2 regions of the Streptomyces sp. NPDC033177 genome follow, and region 2 is predicted to be linked to the other one. Evidence: riboswitches for the same ligand, from Rfam matches in the RefSeq annotation. Region 2 holds a riboswitch; the other holds the start of a gene.
What was found. Region 2 has a riboswitch for cobalamin ahead of cobN (cobaltochelatase subunit CobN). Riboswitches for the same ligand answer to the same signal wherever they lie in the genome.
Positions count from the first base shown of each region.

Region 1: linked by a shared signal. The riboswitch ahead of ACZ5U5_RS12400 (energy-coupling factor ABC transporter permease) and the one ahead of cobN (cobaltochelatase subunit CobN) in region 2 are both predicted to bind cobalamin.

Region 1 is NZ_JBVIPS010000003.1:284,781-288,106, forward strand. Features, by position in the region: gene tsaD (tRNA (adenosine(37)-N6)-threonylcarbamoyltransferase complex transferase subunit TsaD) at 78-1,145, shown strand; partial or broken gene ACZ5U5_RS12395 (GNAT family N-acetyltransferase) at 1,142-1,779, shown strand; cobalamin riboswitch at 1,865-2,048, shown strand; gene ACZ5U5_RS12400 (energy-coupling factor ABC transporter permease) at 2,079-2,807, shown strand; gene ACZ5U5_RS12405 (energy-coupling factor ABC transporter substrate-binding protein) at 2,807-3,196, shown strand.
Region 2 is NZ_JBVIPS010000004.1:379,787-399,745, forward strand. Features, by position in the region: gene ACZ5U5_RS16645 (precorrin-2 C(20)-methyltransferase) at 1-1,024, opposite strand, end outside; gene ACZ5U5_RS16650 (precorrin-8X methylmutase) at 1,027-1,653, opposite strand; gene cobG (precorrin-3B synthase) at 1,665-2,957, opposite strand; cobalamin riboswitch at 3,033-3,161, shown strand; gene cobN (cobaltochelatase subunit CobN) at 3,199-6,828, shown strand; gene ACZ5U5_RS16665 (nuclear transport factor 2 family protein) at 6,961-7,311, opposite strand; gene ACZ5U5_RS16670 (serine hydrolase domain-containing protein) at 7,335-8,600, opposite strand; gene ACZ5U5_RS16675 (glycoside hydrolase family 38 N-terminal domain-containing protein) at 8,815-11,934, opposite strand; gene ACZ5U5_RS16680 (glycoside hydrolase family 76 protein) at 11,999-13,177, opposite strand; gene ACZ5U5_RS16685 (carbohydrate ABC transporter permease) at 13,230-14,087, opposite strand; gene ACZ5U5_RS16690 (carbohydrate ABC transporter permease) at 14,090-15,049, opposite strand; gene ACZ5U5_RS16695 (ABC transporter substrate-binding protein) at 15,046-16,359, opposite strand; gene ACZ5U5_RS16700 (class I mannose-6-phosphate isomerase) at 16,647-18,362, shown strand; gene ACZ5U5_RS16705 (ROK family protein) at 18,359-19,363, shown strand; gene ACZ5U5_RS16710 (LacI family DNA-binding transcriptional regulator) at 19,549-19,959, shown strand, end outside.

The DNA.
Region 1 (3,326 bases), on a different contig from region 2:
CGGTCTTATTGCACATGGATTGCAACTACAATTCTCTTGCGGAAAGTACGGAAGACCTGTACGTGAAGGAGACGCCGGTGGCCGCGGGGCGCATTGTGCTGGGAATCGAGTCGTCGTGTGACGAGACCGGGGCGGGGATCGTCTCGGAGGGGCGGCTGCTCGCCCATGTGGTCGCGTCGAGCATGGACGAGCACGCCCGGTTCGGCGGTGTGGTCCCCGAGATCGCCGCCCGAGCGCATCTGCACTCCTTCACCCCGGTCGTCCGGCACGCCCTAGACCAGGCGGACCTGGAGCTGTCCGACATCGACGCGGTGGCCGTCACCACGGGCCCCGGCCTGGCGGGTGCGTTGCAGGTCGGCCTCGCGGGAGCGAAGACCCTGGCCCACGCGCTCGACGTCCCGTTGTACGGGGTGCACCACCTGGCCGGTCACGTCGCCGCCGACACGCTGGAGCACGGCCCGCTGCCCGAGCCCTGCGTGGTGCTCATCGTCTCCGGCGGGCACACGTCCCTGCTGCTCGTCCGGGACCTGGCCCGCGATCGGATCGTGCACCTGGGGGACACCCTGGACGACGCGGCCGGCGAGTGCTTCGACAAGGTCGCCCGGGTCTTCGGCCTGCCGTATCCGGGCGGCCCCGCCATCGACCGCGCGGCCCGGGACGGCGACCCGCGCGCGGTGGCCTTCCCCCGCCCGCTCACCGGGCCGAAGGACGCGCCGTACGCGTTCTCCTTCTCCGGCCTCAAGACCGCCGCCGCCCGATGGGCCGAAGGGCACGCAGGCCGTCAACTGCCGGTGGCCGACGGTGCGGCCTCGCTCCAGGAGGCCGTCGCGGACGTCCTGACCCGCAAGGCGCTCGCCGCCTGCCGGGATCACGGGGTCACGACCCTCGTCGTGGTCGGCGGGGTCGCCGCGAACTCGCGGGTGCGGTCGCTCGCGGAGGAGCGGTGCGCGGCAGCCGGCGTGCGACTGCGCGTTCCCCCGATGACCTTGTGCACCGACAACGGCGCGATGATCGCCGCCGTCGGCGACCTGCTCGTACGCGCCGGGGCCGAGCCCGCGCCCCTGGACGTGTCGATCGATCCGTCCGCCCCGCTGGAGTACGCGGCCCTGCAGCCGGGAGCGGACCCGGCGAAGACCGCCCGATGACGGCGGCCGTCCGCGTTCTGTGCGCTGAGCAACTGCTCGCGCACACCGACGCCTTGCGCACGGTCTACGGCGAAGCCTTCGGCCCGCCGCCCTGGCACGAGGACGAGGAGAGGGCGGCGCAGTTCCTGGTCCGGCTCGGCGACGACGTGCGGCGTCCCGGCTTCACCGCGGCGATCGCCCTGAAGGGGTCGGACATCGCCGGATTCACCACCGGGTGGACCACTCCCGCCCCCTTTCCCGCCGATCGCTGCTATCCGCAGGCGGCCGCCGGACTCGGGGCCGAGCGCGCCCTGATGTGGCTGAGCGGGGCGCGTGAGATAGACGAACTCGCCGTACGCCCCGGGGCGCAGGGGACCGGGATCGGGACGGCCCTGCTCGGGGCGGTGGCCGCGGGTGCCCCCGACGGCCGTGCCTGGCTGCTCACTTCGGTCCGGTCGGCGCAGGCCATGGCTTTCTACGATCGCCAGGGCTGGACCCAGCGACCCACCCCGCACCCGACGGCAAAGGCGTCGTCGTCTTCCTCGGGCCCCGCCACCCCGCCAGGACTCTCGCGGTGTCCTGCGGCACAGGAGGGGCGACCTCCCGGGGAGCAGGGCGTACGCCGGGCGCGCATGAGCCGTTGCACATGGGCTGACCAGGGGCGTACGCCCAGGTCGTGTGCGCTCGTGTGTGCCACAAGCGGTGCGGTCCCGCAAGTTGTCAGGTCACTCGATTCCGCACTAGGGTCACCACGCCTTGGTGCTCGGGAAATCGGTGTGATGCCGGTGCGGCCCTCGCCACTGTGATCGGGAAGTCCGGCTCCAGCCCTCGCGGCAGCCACTGGGTGCAACACGCGCCCGGGAAGGCGGAGTCCGGTCGGTACGACCCGTCAGCCAGGAGACCGGCCAAGGCGCGTTGTCCATCCACGAGGTGCTGGAGAGGGTCTGCTTAGCCATGCACATAGCCGAGGGTTTCCTCCCACCGGCGCACGCGATCGCCTGGGGCGTAGCGTCCGCGCCGTTCGTCGTCCACGGAGTCCGCTCCCTCACCCGTGAGGTCAAGGAACACCCGGAGAGCACCTTGCTCCTGGGTGCGTCCGGAGCGTTCACCTTTGTCCTTTCCGCGCTGAAGATCCCGTCCGTGACGGGCAGTTGCTCGCACCCGACGGGCACCGGGCTCGGCGCGATCCTGTTCCGGCCGCCGATCATGGCGGTGCTCGGCACCATCACGCTGCTGTTCCAGGCGCTGCTGCTCGCCCACGGCGGGCTCACCACGCTGGGTGCCAACGTGTTCTCCATGGCGATCGTCGGGCCATGGGCCGGATACGCCGTCTACCGGCTCCTGAAGCGGTACGACGTGCCGCTCATGGTGGCCGTGTTCTTCGGTGCGTTCGTCGCCGACCTGTCCACGTACTGCGTCACCAGCGTCCAGCTCGCCCTGGCGTTCCCGGACCCCAGCAGCGGATTCATCGGCGCCCTGGGCAAGTTCGGCGGCATCTTCGCCGTCACGCAGATCCCCCTCGCGGTCAGCGAGGGGCTGCTCACCGTCGTGGTGATGCGGCTGCTCGTGCAGTCGAGCAGGGGCGAGCTCACGCGGCTCGGCGTGCTGCTCCAAAGCAAGAAGCCGTCCGCGCAGGCAGACACCGGCAGCAAGACGGAGACCGAGACGGGGGCCAGCGCCTGATGAGCCGGAACGCGAAGATCAACACTCTGCTCCTCCTCATCGTCGCCGCGCTGGCGGTGCTGCCGCTGGCGCTCGGCCTCGGCGACGACGAGAAGGAGCCGTTCGCCGGGGCCGACGCCCAGGCCGAGACCGCGATCACCGAGATCAAGCCGGATTACGAGCCCTGGTTCTCGCCGCTGTACGAACCCCCCTCCGGGGAGATCGAGTCGGCGCTGTTCGCGCTGCAGGCGGCGCTCGGCGCGGGCGTCCTCGCGTACTACTTCGGTCTGCGCAAGGGGCGCCGTCAGGGCGCCGAGGCAGCGCGTACCGAGGCGGCGCGTACCGATGCAGCTACCGCGGAGCAAGCTGTCGACGAGGAGCACACCCGGTCCGGGGCCGGGCAGGTCTGACCCGGCGTGCTGCCCATTGACGCGGCGGCGCACAGCAGTCGCTGGCGCCGCCGCCACCCCGTGGACAAGGCCGTGTTTGTGGTTGGGATCGCCACCCTCTACCTCTCCCCCCCACCCCTAAAAGGGGGCG
Region 2 (19,959 bases):
CAGCAGTTTCCAGGACGGCCGTGGCCATCGCGAACACCCCCGGGTCACCCCCGGAGACGACGGCCACCCGACGTCCGCGCTGGGCCAGTTGCAGGGCGAATTCGGCGCGCTCGGCCTCCACGCGGTTGTCGGAGCCGTGCCGCTGCTGGCCGGGACGCACCGGTACGCGGTCCAGATAGGTCGTGTAGCCGACCAGGTCGTCGGCGTCCGCGAGGGCGCCTCGAGTCTGGGGGGTCAGCCACAGCGGGCCGGCAGGACCGGTGCCCACCACGAGGACCTCGCCGCGTTCCCGTTCGGGGCAGGGGGCGTCGACCTGGCTCGGCAGTACGGCGACCGAGAAGTACGGGACCGTCTCCGGCTCCACGTCGGCCAGTTCGGCCAGGCGCTCCCCGCTCATGGTGGCCCGCTCGACATACCGGGTCCGGCCGAGTTTCCCCGAACTCTCCAGAGCGCCGCGCACCTTGGGGAACGTGCGCCCCAACTTCATGACCACGGCAGTGTCCGTGGCGGCGAGGCGGGCGGTCAGTTCCTCCTCGGGCAGGGTGCCCGGCAGGATCGTCAGGACCTCCTCGCCCTCGACGAGCGGCGTGCCCAGGCGTGCCGACGCGGCGGACACGGAGGTGACACCGGGGATGACCTCGGTGTCGAAGCGGTCGGCGAGCCGCTTGTGCATGTGCATGTAGGAGCCGTAGAAGAACGGATCGCCCTCGGCGAGCACCGCGACAGTGCGGCCCGCGTCGAGGTGGGTCGCCAGGCGGGCCGCGGCCTTGGTGTAGAAGTTCTCCATGGCGCCCTTGTAGCCGCCGGGGTGGTCGGTGGTCTCGGTGGTGACCGGGTAGACCAGCGGTTCCTCGATGTGGTCGGCGCGCAGGTGTTTCGCCGCTATCGAGCGGGCGATGGACCGGCCGTGCCGGGCACTGTGGTAGGCGATCACATCCGCCTCGGCGATGACCTCGACGGCCCGCAGGGTCATCAGGGACGGGTCACCGGGGCCGAGCCCGACGCCGTACAGCTTGCCGCTCACGGTCACTCTTCCTCGCTTGCGATGGCGTTGAGCGCGGCGGCCGCGATGGCGCTGCCGCCGCGACGGCCGCGTACCACCAAGTGCTCCAGGCCCAAGGGATGGTCGGCCAGCGCGTCCTTCGACTCGGCCGCGCCGACGAAGCCGACCGGGACGCCGATGATGGCGGCGGGCCGGGGCGCCCCCTCCTCGATCATCTCGAGGAGTCGGAAGAGCGCGGTGGGTGCGTTTCCGACGGCGACCACGGAGCCCTCGAGGCGGTCGCGCCACAGTTCCAGGGCGGCCGCGCTGCGCGTGGTGCCCAACGTGGCGGCCAGTTCGGGGACGGACGGGTCGGAGAGCGTGCACAGCACGTCGTTTTCGGCGGGCAGCCGCTTGCGGGTCACGCCGCTGGCCACCATCTGGACGTCGCAGAAGATGGGCGCCCCGGCGCGCAGGGCGGCACGGGCGCGGGAGACGACGTCCGGGGTGTAGGTGACGTCGCGGACGAGGTCGACCATCCCGCAGGCATGGATCATCCGAACGGCGACCTGGGCCACGTCGGCGGGCAGGCCCACCAGATCGGCCTCGGCGCGGATCATGGCAAAGGACTGCCGGTAGATCGCCGGGCCGTCCTTCTCGTACTCGAACACCGTGCTCCTAGTCATGCGTTGTCCTGGCGGGCCACTGCCAGGGCGGCGGCCCGCTGTGAGGGGTTGTCGTGCGTGGTGACGGTCCGCGTGCGGCCGGCACGGTGGACGGAGATCTGGTAGGTGCCGCCGTGCCCGGCGACCACGTCCACGTGGTCCCCGCGTGGGTGTCCGCAGCGGCGCTCGCATCCCGACCAGTACACCGGGAGTCGGCCGCCCGCACCCCCCGTGTCCGTACTCGTCGCGGCGGCGTCAGCCCGGACGTCGGCCTTCGCCTTCGCGCAGCCCGGACGCCCGATGCACGCGCCGACGCCTGCCAAGGCGGAGGCCGGGGAGGTGACGAGCCCGGCCGCGGCGAGGCCGGGCAGGAGCTCGGCGGGGGAGTGGGGCAGGACCACACCACGCCAGGGTGTCAGGCGCAGCTCCCGGGAAGCGGTGCTCGTCAACTTGACCCACTGGGCGGCCGATATGCGGCCGAGCGGGGCCAGGACGGACAGGGTCGTGGCGCCGTCGGGTGCGGTGACGATGCCCGGCTCCGGCTCCGGCTTCGTCGCAAGGGGCCAAGGGGTCTTGTCCGGCCCGGAAACCGGTATGCCGCACGACACCAGACGACGTACGACCGAAGCGGTCAAGTCCCCGATCTCGGCGGGCAGTTCGGCCGCACGCCATGCTTGCCCGCCGCTCGCCTCGAGAAAGACCTCGGCCGCGAGAAGTGCGGAGCGAGGCCCGTCGTCGGCGGCCACGCGCAGCACGCCGCAGCCCTCCATGCGCAGGAGGGCTCCTTCGTCCGGCGTGGCACGCAGCGTGACATCGGCGTCGAGCGCGGCGACGTCACCGCGTCCGTCGTCCAAGGCGAACAGGAACCGCCCCGAAAGCCCGCTCGCCGTGTCACTCGCGCACAGCAGGCCGTCGAGCGCGGTCAACCACGGCCGTACGTCGAAGTGTTCGCGGCCATCGAGACCGGACAGCGGCGACGCCACGATGTTGCGGACCCGATCGTGTCGGGGCGATGGCAGCAGTCCCGCAGCGGCCAGACGCCGCGCCAGCTCTTCGCCGTCGGACGCGTCCAGGCCACGCAACTGGACGTTGCCGCGTGAGGTGAGATGAACATCACCATCCCCGAGTTCGAGAGAGGCACGTCCCAGCGCCGCGGCCTGATCGGTGCGCAGAACGCCCCCGGGCAGGCGTACGCGGGCGAGCGCCCCGTCGTTCGCGGAGTGCAGCCGCAAGGCGCCCGGGCATGCGTCATCGCGGTCCCGAAAAGCGGCTGTGGCCTGGGACGAGGGATGGAGGGGGGCCGAGGGCATGGCGGCGAGCATACCGACCATCACACTGGACGTACTCCCCGCACCGAGACGTCGACCCTTACTATGCTCCTGGTGGATCATCAGGTCTGCCATCGCCACGACGGCGACAGGGAGGAAGCCCGGTGCGAATCCGGCGCGGTCCCGCCACTGTGAGCCCGATCCGTGAGGGTCGGGCGAGCCAGGAACTCCCGCCGTCCGACACCGCCCGGGGCGCGGACACCCCGAGGAAGGCCGCCAGCGCATGCCGCATTCTTCCGGGGGACACCCCACGCATTCCTCCATCCTGCTCCTGTCGACGTCCGACACGGACCTGCTCAGCGCCCGGGCTGCCACCGGCCCGGTGAGCTTCCGCTTCGCCAACCCGTCCCGGCTGACCCTGGACGAGCTGCCCGCACTTTTGGACGGCGTGGACCTGGTCGTCGTACGCCTGCTCGGTGGCATCCGCGCATGGCAGGACGGGCTCGACCTGCTGCTCGCCGACGGGCGTCCTGTGGTGGTCCTCACCGGTGAACAGGCACCGGACGCCCAGCTCATGGCCGCCTCCACGGTCCCCGTCGGGATCGCCGCCGAGGCCCACGCCTACCTGGCCCATGGCGGCCCGGCCAACCTGGAACAGCTGGCCCGCTTCTTGTCCGACACGGTGCTGCTCACCGGCCACGGCTTCGACGCACCCGCACCAGCACCCTCCTGGGGGCCCCTGGAGCGGTCCACCCGCCAGACGCCGGACGACGGCCCCACCGTGGCCGTGCTCTACTACCGCGCCCACCACATGAGCGGCAACACCGCCTTCGTGCACGCCCTGTGCGATGCCGTGGAAGCGGCGGGCGGACGCGCGCTGCCCCTGTTCGTGGCGTCCCTGCGCGCTCCCGAACCGGAACTCATCGAGACGTTGCGGGCCGCGGACGCGATCATCACGACGGTCCTCGCGGCCGGCGGCACGAAGCCCGCCCAGGCCTCCGCCGGCGGCGACGACGAGTCCTGGGACGCAGGCGCCCTGACCTCCCTGGACGTGCCGATCCTGCAGGCCCTGTGCCTCACCGGCTCGCGGGCCGCCTGGGCCGAGAACGACGAGGGTGTCTCCCCGCTGGACGCCGCCAGCCAGATCGCCGTCCCCGAGTTCGACGGCCGTCTCATCACGGTGCCTTTCTCCTTCAAGGAGATCGACGCGGACGGTCTGCCCGCCTACGTCGCCGACCCCGAGCGCGCCACCCGCGTCGCCGGAATCGCCCTGCGCCACGCGCGGCTTCGGCACATCCCGGCCGCCGAGAAGCGGCTCGCCCTGGTGCTGTCCGCGTATCCGACCAAACACTCCCGGATCGGCAACGCGGTCGGCCTGGACACCCCCGCCAGCGCGGTCGCGCTCCTGCGCCGCCTGCGCGAGGAGGGCTTCGACTTCGGCGCGACGGATGTGCCCGGCCTCGCCTCCGGTGACGGCGACGACCTGATCCGTGCGCTCATCGAGGCGGGTGGCCACGACCAGGACTGGCTCACCGAGGAACAACTCGCCAAGAACCCCGTGCGCGTGCCGGCGGCGGACTACCGGCGCTGGTTCGCCACGCTGCCCAAGGAGCTGCGGGCCGCCGTCGAGGAGCACTGGGGCCCGGCGCCCGGCGAGATGTTCGTCGACCGCAGCCGCAACCCCGAGGGTGACATCGTCCTGGCCGCTCTGCGCCACGGCAATCTGCTGATCGTCATTCAGCCGCCGCGCGGCTTCGGCGAGAACCCCATCGCCATCTACCACGACCCGGATCTGCCACCCTCGCACCACTACCTGGCCGCGTACCGCTGGATCGCCGCCGCACAGGAAGACGGCGGCTTCGGCGCCGACGCCATGATCCATCTTGGCAAGCACGGCAATCTGGAGTGGCTGCCCGGCAAGAACGCCGGCCTGTCCGCCGCCTGCGGCCCGGACGCAGCCCTCGGTGACCTGCCATTGATCTACCCCTTCCTCGTCAACGACCCCGGCGAGGGCACGCAGGCCAAACGCCGCGTCCACGCCACCCTCATCGACCACCTCGTCCCGCCGATGGCGCGCGCCGACTCCTACGGCGACATCGCGCGCCTGGAACAGCTCCTCGACGAATACGCCCAGATCGCCTCCATGGACCCGGCGAAACTCCCGGCCATCCGGGCCCAGATCTGGACCCTCATCCAAGCCGCCAAGCTGGATCACGACCTCGGCCTGGCCGACCGCCCCGACGACGACGGGTTCGACGACTTCCTGCTGCACGTCGATGGCTGGCTGTGCGAGGTGAAGGACGCCCAGATCCGCGACGGCCTGCACGTACTCGGTGCGCCGCCGCAGGGCGGGGACCGAGTCAATCTCGTTCTCGCCATCCTGCGCGCCCGCCAGATCTGGGGCGGCGCGACGGCGCTGCCCGGGCTGCGCGAAGCCCTCGGCCTCGACGAGTCGGCTGCGACCCGCACCACCGCGGACGAGGCGGAGGACAAGGCGCGCGCCCTGGTCGAGGCGATGGAGGAAGCCGACTGGGACTGTGTCGCCGTCCCCACCGAACACGGCGAACAGGTCGCCGCCATCCTGGAGTTCGCAGCCCGCGAGGTGGTCCCCCGCCTGTCGGCGACCACCGATGAACTCGACCACGCCGTCCACGCCCTGAACGGCGGTTTCGTGCCGGCGGGGCCCTCCGGCTCACCCCTGCGCGGCCTGGTCAACGTCCTGCCGACCGGCCGCAACTTCTACTCGGTCGATCCCAAGGCCGTCCCCTCCCGCCTGGCCTGGGAGACCGGACAGGCCCTCGCGGACTCCCTGCTTGAGCGCTATCGCGCCGACAACGGTGACTGGCCCACGTCCGTGGGTCTCTCCCTGTGGGGCACAAGCGCGATGCGCACCGCCGGGGACGACGTCGCCGAAGCCATGGCCCTGCTGGGCGTGCGCCCGGTCTGGGACGATGCTTCCCGCCGTGTGACGGGCCTGGAGATCATCCCGTCCGCGGAGTTGGGCCGCCCCCGCATCGATGTGACGCTGCGCATCTCGGGCTTCTTCCGTGACGCCTTCCCGCACACCATCGGCCTGCTGGACGACGCCGTACGCCTGGCCGCTTCCCTCGACGAACCCGCCGAAGCCAACCACGTGCGCGCCCACGCCCAGGCCGACCTCGCAGCGCACGGCGACGAACGTCGCGCCACCACCCGTATCTTCGGCTCCCGGCCCGGCACCTACGGTGCCGGCCTGCTCCAGCTCATCGACTCCCGTGACTGGCGTACCGACGCCGACCTCGCCGAGGTCTACACCGTCTGGGGCGGCTACGCCTACGGCCGCGAGCTCGACGGCTGCCCGGCCCGCGACGAGATGGAGACCGCGTACAAGCGCATCGCGGTCGCCGCGAAGAACACGGACACCCGCGAACACGACATCGCCGACTCCGACGACTACTTCCAGTACCACGGGGGCATGGTCGCCACCGTCCGTGCCCTGCGTGGCAGCGCCCCCGAGGCGTACATCGGCGACTCCACCCGCCCCGAGACGGTCCGCACCCGCACCCTCGTCGAGGAGACGTCCCGAGTCTTCCGGGCCCGCGTGGTCAATCCCAAATGGATCGAGGCGATGCGCCGCCACGGCTACAAGGGCGCTTTCGAACTAGCCGCCACCGTGGACTACCTGTTCGGTTACGACGCCACGACCGGCGTGGTTGCCGACTGGATGTACGACAAGCTCACTGAGACCTACGTCATGGACCCGGTCAACCGCCAGTTCCTCCAAGAGGCCAACCCATGGGCGCTGCATGGCATCGCCGAACGGCTCCTCGAGGCGGAGTCGCGGGGTATGTGGGAGAAGCCGGACGCAGCGGCTCTCGATGCCCTGCGCCAGGCGTACTTGGAGACAGAGGGCGACCTTGAGGGCGGGGAGTGATCCGCTCTCCCACGGCAGGCTCGTCTGCGGTGCAAGCCAGGGGCAGGCCCTCGCCGCGGAACGTCAGCAGCTGTCCCTGGTCGTCGCTCTGCAACAGTGGCTTCCAGGGGCCGCATCAGGCAACGTCTGTCCTTACCGGCGGGCGGTCTCCTGCACACTGAGCAGCAACCCGTCCCCCATCACGGCCGTCACCACCCGCACGTCCAGGACAGCGCCGTCCACGCTGTGGCGCTCCAGGAACCGGTACACCTCGGGGGTGACGCTGGTGATCTCCTCGACCTCGATCGACAATCCAGGCCGGCTGCCGCCCGCACTGCGCAGGGAGCCTCGCAGCGTCTCAAGGTCGAGGATCACTCCATCTGTCGTCACGAGCTCGAAGGCATCGTGGTGCGCGCCCAGGAATGCGTCGAGGCTTTCAGCGTCACCATCCCTCAGCCACGCGGTCAACTGGTGATGGTGCCGGACCAAGAAGTCACCGTTCATGCCCCGACTATGGCAGTGGACGCCTACGGGTGACGGGTGGGGCGAGATGTCGCACCAGGGTGAACGTTGGCTGATGCGGCACCAGCGCGGGGGACCGGGCGGTCGTAGACGTTGTCGGGGGTGACGACTTCAGTGATCGCTCGGGCGACCAGCGAGGACGGCTCCTGGCCCTCATGCGTGATGTCGGTGTTGAGCAGCAGAACCAAGGTCGCCTTCTGCGAGGGAAGGTAGACCGTCACGCTCTCGTAGCCCGGGATGGAGCCGTTGTGCCCGATCCAGCCGCCGGTCTTGAAGATGCCGAGACCGTAGCTCGTACCGGGGTGGCCGGTCGGCAGCATCCGAAGCCGCTGCCTCTGGGTCTCCGGGCGGAGCAGCGTCCCAGTGGCGACGGTCTTGGCCCAACGGCGCAGGTCGTGCAGGTTCGAGATCATCGCCCCGGCAGCTCCGGCCCAACTGGGGTTCCAGTCGGTGGAGTCCTCGACCTTTCCGCTCAGCGTCTGGTTGGTGTAGCCGCGCGCGTGCGGCTCGGGGAACTCGGGGCCGCTGGGAAAGAGCGTGTGATCGAGGTGGGCCGGGTGGAGCACCCGCTTGTGGATGACGTCGGCGACGCGATGACCGGTGACCTTCTCGATCACCAGACCTAGAAGGACCAGGTTGCTGTTGGAGTACTGGAACTGCTTGCCCGGCGCGAAGGTATTGCGGTGCTTGAAGCCGTACGCGAGGACTTCCCGTTGGCCGAACGAGCGGCCCGGGTCGCTCAGCAGATCGTGCACGAAATCCGGGTCGTCGGTGTACGGGAACAGGCCGCTGCGCATCTCGGCGAGGTGGCGCAGCGTGATGCGGTGACCATTCGGCACGCCGCGGACGTAGCGGGAGATCGGGTCGTCAAGCCGGATCCGCCCGTCGTCCACGAGCTTGAGCAAGGCGGTGACCGTGAAGGTCTTGGTCTCGCTGCCGATCCGCGTGTAGAGGTCGGTGGTCATCGGCCTACCGGTGGCGGTGTCGGCAACCCCGCTCGCGCGTACGTAGCGTCCCTTGCCCGGCATCCATAGCCCGACGGCGACGCCGGGGATGTTGGCCTCCCGGCGGACCTTTTCGACGGCCTTGTCCAGCCGCGAGGTCATGTCGCGGCTGAAGCCACTCGGATGGTGCTTGTCCTGGTCGTGACGGTCGACATCCGCCTGGCGGGTGGCAGTACCAGCAGCAGCGGGAACCGCCCCCATCGGGGCCAGTACGGACGCCACCAAGATCGCAGCTGCGAGCAGGCGTCGGGAGTGAGTACGTCGCATGTCGGTGCACTTCTTCCGGATCGGGGATGAGGGTGCAACGGCACCATCCCGAGCCCGATGGAAGGCCCTCCTGCGGTAGGCGTCCCTGCGAATCCACTCGATCGGACCGATGTCCCTTTGAGCTCGCCACGGTGTTGAATCAGCCCTGCCCGTGTACGAGAGAGGGGCCCCGTTCGACCGCGCGGCCGAACAGAGCCCCTCGGTGCGGGCAACGTCACTCAAGGTCGTGCGTATCCGCCGGTGTCAGCAACACTGCCGTGGTGCCGAGCCGCGGCACGGGTACCGGCAGGGAGCCGTCGGTGTCGGCCTGCAGTGCGGGACCCGCGGAGCCGAGATAGTCGGCCGACGTCGCGGCGGTGACGGCGAAGCCGGGTGTGAGTCGGCACGTGAGAGGTTCCTCGGCGAAGGACTGCAACCGCACCAGCAGGCGTCCCGGTTGCGGCACCGTCAGGCCCACGACCCGCACGCGTGGGTCATCCAGTGCCAGCAGCGCGAGGGAGGCGCTGGGGTGGGGTTCAGGGGCACGGCCGGCTCGTACGGGTATCAGTGGCCGGCTGCCGACGGCGGCCGTGCGCATGCCGAGCACCGCACCACCTGCGGCGGGTGTCTCCTGCCATCCGACGCTGTAGCGGAAGACGTGGTCGAAGGCCTGCTCCGAGGGAAAGTTGGTGTCCCAGATGTTGTTGTGAACCCACGAGAACACCGTGCCCGGCTCTTCCTGGGCCAGTGACTGCGGGTAGGGCACATACGGGATGGCCACCCCGCCCACCTGGATCAGCGGCGCATCCTGGGTGGCCAGCGCGGCGCTGGTGCCGTCCTCCTGGAGGCTGACCCAGCGGCGGATCGCCCGCATGTGCCGGGCCGAACCGGGCACCGTGGGCAGCCCCGTTCCGGTGACTCCACCCGTGGCTTCCATCCGTAGGACCGGAGAACCCATCGCGAAGGGGAAGGCGAAGAACGCACTCTCCTTGGTCAGCGTCGCGGCCTTGTCGATCCGGTTCTCCAGGTCGATCCGTGCACTCGCATGCGGCAGGTGGACCTTGACCCGCAGTCGCCGGGTGCCGGCCGGGGCGCACTCGTAGACCAGCGTCTGCCCGGTCGCGTCCGACGTCCGTTCCACCAAGGCCGCCGGGGAAGCCGTATTCCGCGTGGCCAGCAGATGCATCGAGGCGTTGGCCGTGGTCTTGCTCGACTGGTGGTTGAAGCCGCCGGCCGTCGCGTACTCGTCGTACAGGTAGCCGTTGAAGCCGACGGTGGAGTCCTGCCGGACCAGCTCGGCTCCCGTCCGCTTGTCCAGGATCGAGTCGATGCAGGCGGACGCCAGGTCGACGTGGACGCGCAGATACTCGTTCTCCAGGACCGTGGGGGCTTCGCCCGGTGTGGGCTCCTCCACCACGTGCCCGGCCGCGGCAGCGGACTCGACGTCCACGCGTACCGCCCCGTGGGCCGGTACGTCAGCCAGCCGGAACAGGAGGAAACGCCCGGCCGCCCGGTGCAGTTCGTTGCTCTGCTCCTCCTGCGTCACCGCCAGAGGTGTGCCGTCGCGGGAGTCGACGACCCGCACCGGGTCATCGAGGGGCACGGTGCTCTCCGGCAGGAAGAGGCGGACCGCCTCGGACCGCGGCCAACTGCACGTGTTGACGATGTAGTAGCCGGCGAGCGTCCCTGCGCGCGGAGACAGCCGTTCCCCCAGTGCCGCGCTCGCGGAGTCGAGCAGGGTGCGTGCGCCGTCGTGGGCGTGCAGGGCCTGGGCGTACTTCCAGTGCCACTGCGGCTCGCCCGAGGCGTGGCCGTGGTCGCCGTGCGTCCAGGGGTCGCCCGCACCCCACGTGTGCTCGTTGAACAGGGAGGCCGCGCGGTACACCTCAGGCGCGGCCCCGGTGATCCGTGCCGCGTCCGGCGCGCCCAGGATCTGGGCGTAGCCCGCGACGGTCTGTGCGTCGGCGAGCGCCGCCTGCCCGTCGCGCGTGGCGGCCAGCGGCACGGCACCCGCGCCGACGCCGTCGACCCACCAGTCCGTCCAGTCGCCCTCGAAGGTCTCGAGCCGGTCGCCGAGGCGTTCCTCGGCGTCCTTGAAGAAGTCCTCGTTGCGTGAGGTGCGCAGGACGGGGAAGGCCCACTCCTCGTTCCACCGGCGCACGGTGTCCGCGATGATGCGGCGCGGCGGTCCGTTGTCGGCGAACTTGCCCAGGACCCGCAGGTGCAGAATGTCCCACGGGTAGGGGTCGCCCTTGAACTCCTCGTCCAGGATGGGGAATCCGGGGATTCCGCGGCCCTCGTGCGGATACTGATGACTGGCCAGGGCGGAGAGGTAGTTCGGCAGCAGATCGTCGACGCGGTCGAAGGATTCGTCGAAGCCGAGGATCGACCCCTCCATATAGGCGAGGCCGTGCGGGGTGTCCGTGCGCCAGACGAGCACCTCGCTGCCGCTGGGGGCCCGCCAGCGGAACAGGCGCGGCAGATCCTGGCCCCCGACGTGGTGCGGGACCGCGCGTCCCGCCCAGTTGTGGGCGACCGAGAGATAGCGGATCCCGCTGGCCGCCAGGACGTCGGGAAGTCCGACGACCTGACCGGGTACGTCCGTCTGCATGGCGGTGGTGATGTCGATGCCGTGCTGTTCCCGCAACTGGCGTATCGGGCGCAGCAGTTCGTGCAGCTCGTCGGTGGAGCAGGTCTCTGTGTGCAGGTTGAAGGGCATCGCGGCCAGTTCGATGCGCCCCTCGCGGACTCGGTCGAGGAATTCCGCTACTTGTCGCGGCGGCCGGTTCTGTGACCAGTTCTCGTAGCTGAAGAAGCCCTCGACCGCCCAGCGGAACTTCGACGCGTCGGGCCACTCGTCCGTGGTGCGGCACAGTTCGAGCAGGGAGTCGAGGTACTTGCGCCCCTCGGCGAGCACGGTGCTCTGCGGGTCCGTGTAACCGATGTCCAGGTGGGCGTGCTGGACCAGGTGCAGCGTCCAGTGGCGCTGTGGGGTCAGCAGGACCTCGACGCTCTCTCCGTCGGCCAGCTCGGGCAGCTCGACCAGGACGGTCGTGGGCGTGTCCGCTTCGGGAACCAGGAGGCGGGTGTCCGACCCCGGCCCCGGCAGGACCTCGCAGCGCAGGGTTTGGCCGGTGAGGGTGGTGACGCGGGCGCGGGTGAGCGGCCGGCCGGCCGTGACGCGGACGGACTGCAGCAGGCCGCCCGCGCCGTCGTGGCGAAGGAGAGGTTCGCAGGAGATCGTGATCCGGTGTCCGCCGAGGAGCCCCTCGGCGGACACCGCGCGCTCGCGCAGGATGTCTCGGGCCATGTTCGAGTCCCACCAGGAGGGACGGGCAAGTGCGGGGCGGGGCATGGGAGAGGTCTCCACTCGTGTGTGGTGCCGGGGCGTGCTGTTCGAGGCGTGGGGCGACGAGGGGTCAGGAACGGTCGGTGGCGAGCCCGGCGAAGATCTGGATCATCGCGGACTGGTGGAGGGTTTCGGCCTGTGCGTCCGGGGCGTGGTCGCCGCCGCCGGAGGGCTGGAAGCGGAACAGGCCGTCGGTGGGCGTCCGGTTGTCCTTCCAGGTCCGCTCGGCATAGGCGGCGGCCGTCTTGCGGTATTCGCGGTTGGGCCGTACCTCGTCGAGGATGCGGAGGTTGTCGAAGTAGAAGGCGTTGAAGATCGCCGGCTGGTCGTGCAGCCGGTCCCCTTGCTTCCAGTACGCGAGCGAGCCCTCGGCGTCCTGGACCGCGCGGTCGAGGTATGTGCGGTCGCCGGTGGCGCGGTAGAGCGTGGTGGCGGTGCCGATCATCGCGCCGGAGTTGTACGACCAGAGGGTCTTGTTGGTGCTGCCGTCGTCGTCACGGCTGTTGTCGTACAGACCGGGGGACCGGCGCAGGCACGACCAGTTCCACTCGTACCACTTCTTCGCGTTCGCGAGGTAGTGGTCTTCGCGCTCGATGGCGTAGAGCTCCGCGGCCAGTTGGGCGGACAGGCCGGTGACGTTGGCTGCGCGCATGTAGTTGCTGGGGGAGTCGACCCAGTGCATTCCGCCGGCGCACGGCTTGGCCGGGTCGGTGTCCCATGCCCGGGTGACGACTCGGTAGGTTTCCGCTGCCCGCTCGAGGTAGAGCTTGTTGCCGGTCGTCCGGTACTGGTCGAGGAAGGTGAGTCCGACGACGGCATTGTCGTCGTAGAAGACGTCGCCGCCCTGGCCGAGCGGGGCGGGCAGGTAGGAGTCGTATCCGGACCTGCCGTCGCGGGGGTTGAAGTAGAGCCGCAGGGTCGTGAACCGCTCGGCGGCGTCACGGTCGTAGCGGTCGCCGATGCGCGGCAGTTCGGACATGTCGACGGTGGCGGCGGCCGCCTCACGCAGGGGCCAGAGGTATGAGTGGGCGTTCTCCTGTTCCGTACGCGGTGTCTTCTCCAGGTACAGGCCGTGTTCCTGCGGCCCCTGGTAGAGGTGCTGCTGGAGGGAGCGGTAGCTGGCCGTGGCGCGTTCGGCCCAGGTGGAGGGAGCTGTCTGCCGGTCGCTGTCGGCTGCGGCGGCGGGAGTCGCCCACAGCGCTCCGGCGAGGACGGCGAGGGCCAGTGCGGCGGGGAGGGGTGTCTTCACCACGGTCTGCCTTTCAAGAAGGTGGATCGGTGAGGGGCGGAAGGAATGCGGCTCAGCCGTGGAGCTTGAGGCTGCTGACGAAGAAGCGCTGCGCGGAGAAGAACAGGACGACGGTCGGCAGCGAGACCAGCAGCGCGCCGCCGAGCACGACCGGCGGCCCGACATTGGAGTAGTTGCCCTGAAGTTCGGCCAGCGCGGCCATGACGGGGCGGATGTTGCTGCTGGTGGACAGCGTGATGCCGAACAGGAGGTCGTTCCAGACGGCGACGAACTGGAAGACGAAGGCGGCCACCATGGCGGACCGGGACAGCGGCACGTGAATCTGCCAGAAGATGCGCCACCACGAGGCACCGTCCATCCTGGCGGCCTCGATGATCTCCGGCGCGAGGGTCAGCGCGAAGTTGCGCATGATGAAGTACGCGAACGGGATGGCGATCGCCACGTACACCAGGAACAGCCCGAACTGGGCGTCGTAGAGGCCGGTGTCGGCGTAGGCCAGGAAGAGGGGGCGCAGGAAGACCTGGAGCGGCAGCAGGGTTCCGGAGTAGATCAGCCAGAACCACAGCGTCTTGTGCTTGACCGGCATGATGACGGTCGCGAAGGCGGCCGTGGTGGCCACCAGGATGGCGGCTGCGGCGCTGGTGACGGCGTAGAGGAGGCTGTTGCCCATGGCGGGGCCCAGTTCCGCCTGCGTCCATGCTTGCGACATGTTGTCGAAGAGGCCGAACCCTTGGGGCCACCAGTGGGGCGCGCCACTGTAGTCGGCGGCCGGCACCAGGGCGTTGACGAGCAGCAGCCAGGTGGGCAGTGCCCACACCAGGGAGATGATCACCAGGGTCGTGTTGCGCGCGATCCGGCCTGCCGTGGGCCGCGGCCGTGGGGCACTTCTGCGCGGGGTGCGAGTAGGCATGATCAGTTGCCTTTCGGAGTCAGCTGGCGCCGCAGGTACAGCCACGAGGCGAGAAGCACGATCGCGGTGAGGACGACCGCGACCGCCGCGCCTGCTCCGGGGTGCAGGGCGAGGAAGGTCTCCTGGTACATCGAGACCGCGAGCGTCTCCGATTGCCGGCCGGGCCCTCCCTGGGTGAGCACCCAGATCAGGTCGAAGGACTTGAGGCCGCCGACCAGGCTGGTCCCGACGACGATCACCGACACGGTCCGCAGCTGGGGCAGGACGACGTACCAGAACTTCCGCCAGCCCGCCGCACCGTCCAGGGACGCGGCCTCCAGGGTCTCGGGCGGGATGGTCTGCAGTCCGACCAGGAAGAGGATCACCGCGACGCCCGCCGCCTGCCAGGTGTTGGCGATGATCATGACCAGTGTGTTGCCCGGCCATTCGAGGAGCCATCCCTGGGCGAGTGCATCGAGGCCGAACGCCTTGAGTACCTGGTTCGCGGCGCCGTCGGTGGTGAGGACGAAGTTCCACACCACCGCGACGGCTGATCCGGACAGGGCGTAGGGAAGGACGACGAGCAGGCGGGCCACTCGGGACCATCCGCCGCTGTGCGTCAGCACCGCGATGGCCAGGCCAAGGACCATCGGCAGGGCGACTGAGCCGACCACCCACATCAAGGTGTTCTGGATCGACCGGGTCAGCGTCGGATCGCTGAGGAAGAGGAGGTAGTTGTCGAGCCCGGCGAAGACGGAGATCCGCCGGTCGTCGAAGAAGCTCCGGTAGACGGTGGTGGCGAACGGGAGCAGCAGCAGTGCGCTCACGAAGAGCACGGCAGGGGCCAGGAATCCGGCCGCGGCCAGCTTCCCCGGCAGGCGCCGGGGGTGGCGGCGCGTGGGCGTGGGGGCCGCGGGGTGCGGATCGGGGGAGGAGCCGGGACCGGGAAGCAGCGGTCGCCGTTGTTCGACGGAAGAACTCATGCTTCGTCCCTCTCCCATGCTGCCCATTCCTTCGCCGCCCGGCCGGCCATGCTGCGCAAGGTGGCCTGCGGGGAGGATGCGCCGGTCATGAAACTGCCCAGGTCATCGGTGTTTCCCTGGATGAGGTTGGGCGGGCCGGACTCGCCGTAGCGGGGAAGCTGTGCCCAACGTTCCTTGCGTGCGCGCTCTTTGAGGCCCGCCATCACCGGGTTGCCCGGCCGGGAGCGCGGATTGGCCGAGGCGTCCTGCAGGAAGTCGGTCCACACCTGCTGGACCTTCGGGTCGAGCCAGTGCGCCGCGTTGGCCATGGCCGCGTCGTGTGAAACGGCCTTGCGCGGGACGGCGAGAACGCCGGACTCGGTGATCACGGAGCGGCGGGTGGATGTTTCGACGGGGGGCAGAACGAAGGCGTCGAAGTCCACGCCCGGCTTCATGCCCGTGGCAGCGATCCCCTGCGACTGCCACGAGCCGTGCAGGAACATGCCGACGCGTCCTGCCTTCAGCGCGGCAGGGCCGTTGTTCTGGTCGAAGTCCGCCGGCGTCATCCAGCCTTTGCGCATGAAGTCCTGCCAGATCTGCAGCGCCTTGTGCGCCTGTGGGTCGGTGTACTGCGCCTTCCCGTCGATCAGCTCCGCGTAGAAGTCGGGATCCACCTTGCTGACCAGCTCCTGGAACCACTCGTAGGCGGGCCAGTTGCCGGTCTGGGTGGCAACGAAGGGGATGACTCCGGCCTTCTTCAGCACCGCGGCGTTGTGCAGCAGCTCGTCCCAGGTGCCGGGAGCCCGCAGCTTGTGCTTGCGGAAGAGAGCCGTGTTGTAGAACAGCACGTAGTACGACTCGTAGAGGGGTATCCCGTAGACGGAGCCGCGGTAGGACATCGCCTCACGAGCCTGAGGGGTGACCCACTGCCTGTCCTCGTAATCGGCCCATATCGAGGAGAGATCGCTGAGCTCTCCCGTGCGGGCCAACGACTTGAGGAAGTAGCCCGAGGCCCACTTGATCATGTCGGTGGCCTTGGTCGTCTGCAGCGAGATCTGCGTGACCTGCTTGTACGACGTGGGGTTCGGGTTGGACAGCGGCCGCAGCGCGTAACCGGTGAGTTTCTTCAGCTCCTGCCCGGCCGCGACATAGCCCTGGTCCCAGGTGGCGTTGTCGTTGGCGAGCGAGGTGGTCCCCGGCTTCACCGCGGTGCTGTCGCCGCGGGCGCAGCCGGCGACCGCGACCGCGGCGCCCGCTCCGATGCCCGCGAGGAGGCTGCGGCGGCCGAGCGGGTGGGGCGGCCACTGCGTCGCCCCGCCGATTGATCTCATGGGTGCCCTTCCCTGTGGATCCCGGTCGGGATCCCTGGCTCTGGGGTGTGGTGGGTGAGAGGGCCTGACGCCCTCCGCGAGATCTCGCCGTACCGCACGGCATCGGCGGTTCGGATGGCCAGGATGTTAACGACACCATGAGGCCGAAACAAGACTCTGTTGCGGGAATCCGTCTGTCCACCATCTCTGGCAGCGGTTATGGCTTGCCGCTGAGCAGCAATCTTGTGCACCATGATTGGTATCGATAACATTCCGGCTGCCCCCGCTCACCTCTCCTGGAGTTACCTGTGCACTCAGAGCCTCGCCCCTACGAACGCAACCCCCGCTACCCGGCGGCCACCGGCACCGTGGTCACAGGGTGGGACGAAGCCGCGGCGACCCTGCCCGACCGGCCGACCGTGCTCGCCTTGGACGGACCGGCGGCCCTGGACTGGGACGCAGCAGCACAGGGGCTCGCCTCCGCCCTGCGCGCCCAGGGCGCCGAGGTGGCGGTCCTGGATGTGCGCGAGCACTGGTCACCGGCAGCCGTCGAGCGGCTGTGCACCCCTCACGACGGCGGCGACGCGTTCTTCCTGCCCCTCGCCGAGTTCACCATGGCCGACCTCTTCGAAGGACCGCTGACCGTCGCTCGGCCCGCGAGCGGCATTCTGCTGGTCTTCGGCCCCGGCTCCGCCCTGTGCTCGCCCGACCTGCTCTGGTGGGCGGACCTGCCCAAGCGGTACGCCGAATCGGCCGTGGCCTCCGGAACACTGCCCGTGGGCGTCAACCTCGGTCACCACGACGCTCCCGGCGAACTGCGCCGCCTCTTCTACACCGACTGGCCGGTCGCCGACCGCCACCGCGACGCACTGGCGCCCACGATCGACCGCTGGGTCGACGTACAGAACCCGCAGGCGCCTGCTTCCCTGGACGGAGAGGCCTTCCGCGCCACCCTGACCGCCCTAGCCCAGCAGCCGGTACGCACCCGCCCGTACTTCAACTCCACCGCCTGGGGCGGAAAGTGGGCCGCCGAGCAGCTCGGCTTCGAGCCCGAGGGCGGCAACACCGCACTGGGCTACGAGCTGATCGCTCCCGAAGCCGGGGTCCTCGTCGGCCAGGACGCCGGGGCACAGGTGGAACTGCCGTTCCAGTTGCTGTGTGTCCTGCATCCCGAACGGTTCCTCGGCGCGGACGTGCACGCACGCTACGGCACCTCCTTCCCCATCCGTTTCGACTACCTCGACACGGTCGGGGGTGGCAACCTCTCGCTGCACTGCCACCCGCAGGAGCAGTACATGCGGGAGAACTTCGGCTGGTCATACACCCAGCACGAGACCTACTACGTCACGGCGAGCGACCCCGGATCGCAGGTTTTCCTCGGGCTGCGGCAGAGTACGGACGTGGACATCCTCCGTAAGGAAGTCGAGGCGTCGGCGGCGCACGGCACGCCGCTGCACGTCGAGGACCACGTCCAGACGTTCCCCGCCGACCCCGGCCAACTGTTCATGATCCCGGCCGGGACCCCGCACGCATCGGGCGCGGGCAACCTCGTGCTGGAGATCAGCGCCACGCCCTACCTCTACTCGCTGCGCCTCTACGACTGGCTGCGCCGCTCCAACTCCGGGGTGCCCAGGCCGCTGTCGCACGCTCACGCCTTCGCCAACCTCGACACCGACCGACGCGGCACCGAGGTCGTCGAGGACCTCGTCCCGCAGCCGCGCGTCCTGCGCGAGGGCGCGGGCTGGCGCGAAGAGATCCTTGGCGCACTTCCCGAGATGTTCTACGCGGTCCACCGCCTGGTGCTGGAGGGAACGGGGCCGGCCGACGACGACACCGCGGGCCGTTTCCACATCCTCAACGTCGCCGCCGGTGACGGCGTGGTGGTGGAGACCGCCGACGGCCGGCGTCACGACCTGGCGTTCGCCGAAACCCTCACTGTGCCCGCAGCCGTGGGCGGATACCGCCTGCACCCGCTCGGCACACGACCCGTACAGGTCGTCAAATCCCTGGTGAGGCCGTCATGACCCTGGTGCCCGTGCTGGAGATCGGCGGCACGCATGTCACCGCCGCCGTGGTGGACATGACCAACGGTGTTCCGGTCGCCGATTCCCTCGTACGCAGGCCGGTGTCCGCCGACGCGGACGCCGCGGAGATACTCGACTCCTTCGCCGCAGCTGCCCGGCACACGCAAGCGCCCGCCGACGCGCCGTGGGGCGTCGCCCTACCGGGGCCCTTCGACTACGCCGCCGGAATCGGACGATTCCGCGGCATCGGCAAGTTCGAGTCGCTGCACGATGTCGACGTCGGCGCGGAACTGCGCGAGCGGCTGCCCGATCCGCGCACCATCCGCTTCCTCAACGACGCCGATGCCTTCGCCATCGGCGAGTACCACGGGGGAGCCGCAGAAAGGCGGAGCCGGTCCGTGTGCATCACGCTAGGCACCGGCGTCGGATCATCGTTCCTGCTCGACGGACAGCCCGTCACCGAAGGTCCTGCCGTGCCGCCCGACGGCCGGGCCCACCGCATCGCCGTCGACGGCCTGCCGCTGGAGGAGGTCATCTCACGACGGGCGATCCGCGCGCGGTATGCCAGGGCCGCGGGCCTCGCACGAGGGTCCCAGGGCCCGGACGTCAGCGACATCGCCGCACTGGCCCGCACGGGGGACTCTCGGGCCTCGGCGGTGATCCTTGAATGTTTCGGCACGCTGGGGCGTGCCCTGGCGCCGTGGTGCGGCGCCTTCCGGGCGGACGTGATGGTGGTCGGTGGCTCCATGGCCGCGTCCTGGGACCTCATCGGACCGGCGCTGCGGGAGGGTCTAACCACCGGAGCCGAGGCCGCCGGGCACGAAGTGGCTGCCGTCATCGCCGCCATGGACCTGCGCACCGCCAAAAGGCCTCACGATGCTCCCTTGATCGGCGCCGCTCACTGGGCCCTGGAACGGCGGTCCCAAGGCGAGGAGCGGGAGACCGGAGTCGTCGCGCCCCGCCCCGCATCTGTTGACTCCGGCTGCGTGGCTCCGCCGTGAGAAGGCAGCCCCGCCTCGCCACAGGCCCGCACCGGCCCGGGCGGACGGCATGGGAGGCGGAGAACTTCTCTAGAATGACGGCGCCCGCAGCTCCGGCAGCCCGCCGATGACAATGACCCTGCGAAGGCACGAAGGAAGGACCGGCCGTGGCGCAGCACCGACCGAGCGACGCCGCCGCGCCGACGATGCGTGATGTCGCCGCTCGTGCCAAGGTCAGCGCGATGACCGTCTCCCGGGTCCTCAAGGACGACCCCCAGGTCACCGAGGCCACCAGGCAGCGTGTACTGAGCGCCGTCGACGAGCTCGGCTATAGGCGAAACGAAACCGCCCGCCGTCTGAGGGTCGGCGGCAGCGGGATGATCGGTCTTGTCGTCACCAACCTGGCCAACCCCTTCTACTCACGGCTGGCGCTCGGCGTCCAGGAGGTCGCCTACGCGCACGGCCTGCGGGTCTTGCTCGGCAACACCGCCGAACAGGTCGACCGGGAGCGGGGGTTGGTGGAGGATCTCGCCGCCAGCCAGGTCGACGGGATGATCGTGGTGCCCGCGAGCGGCAGCCACCGGCACCTGACACCGGCCGCGCTGCGCGGCATGCCC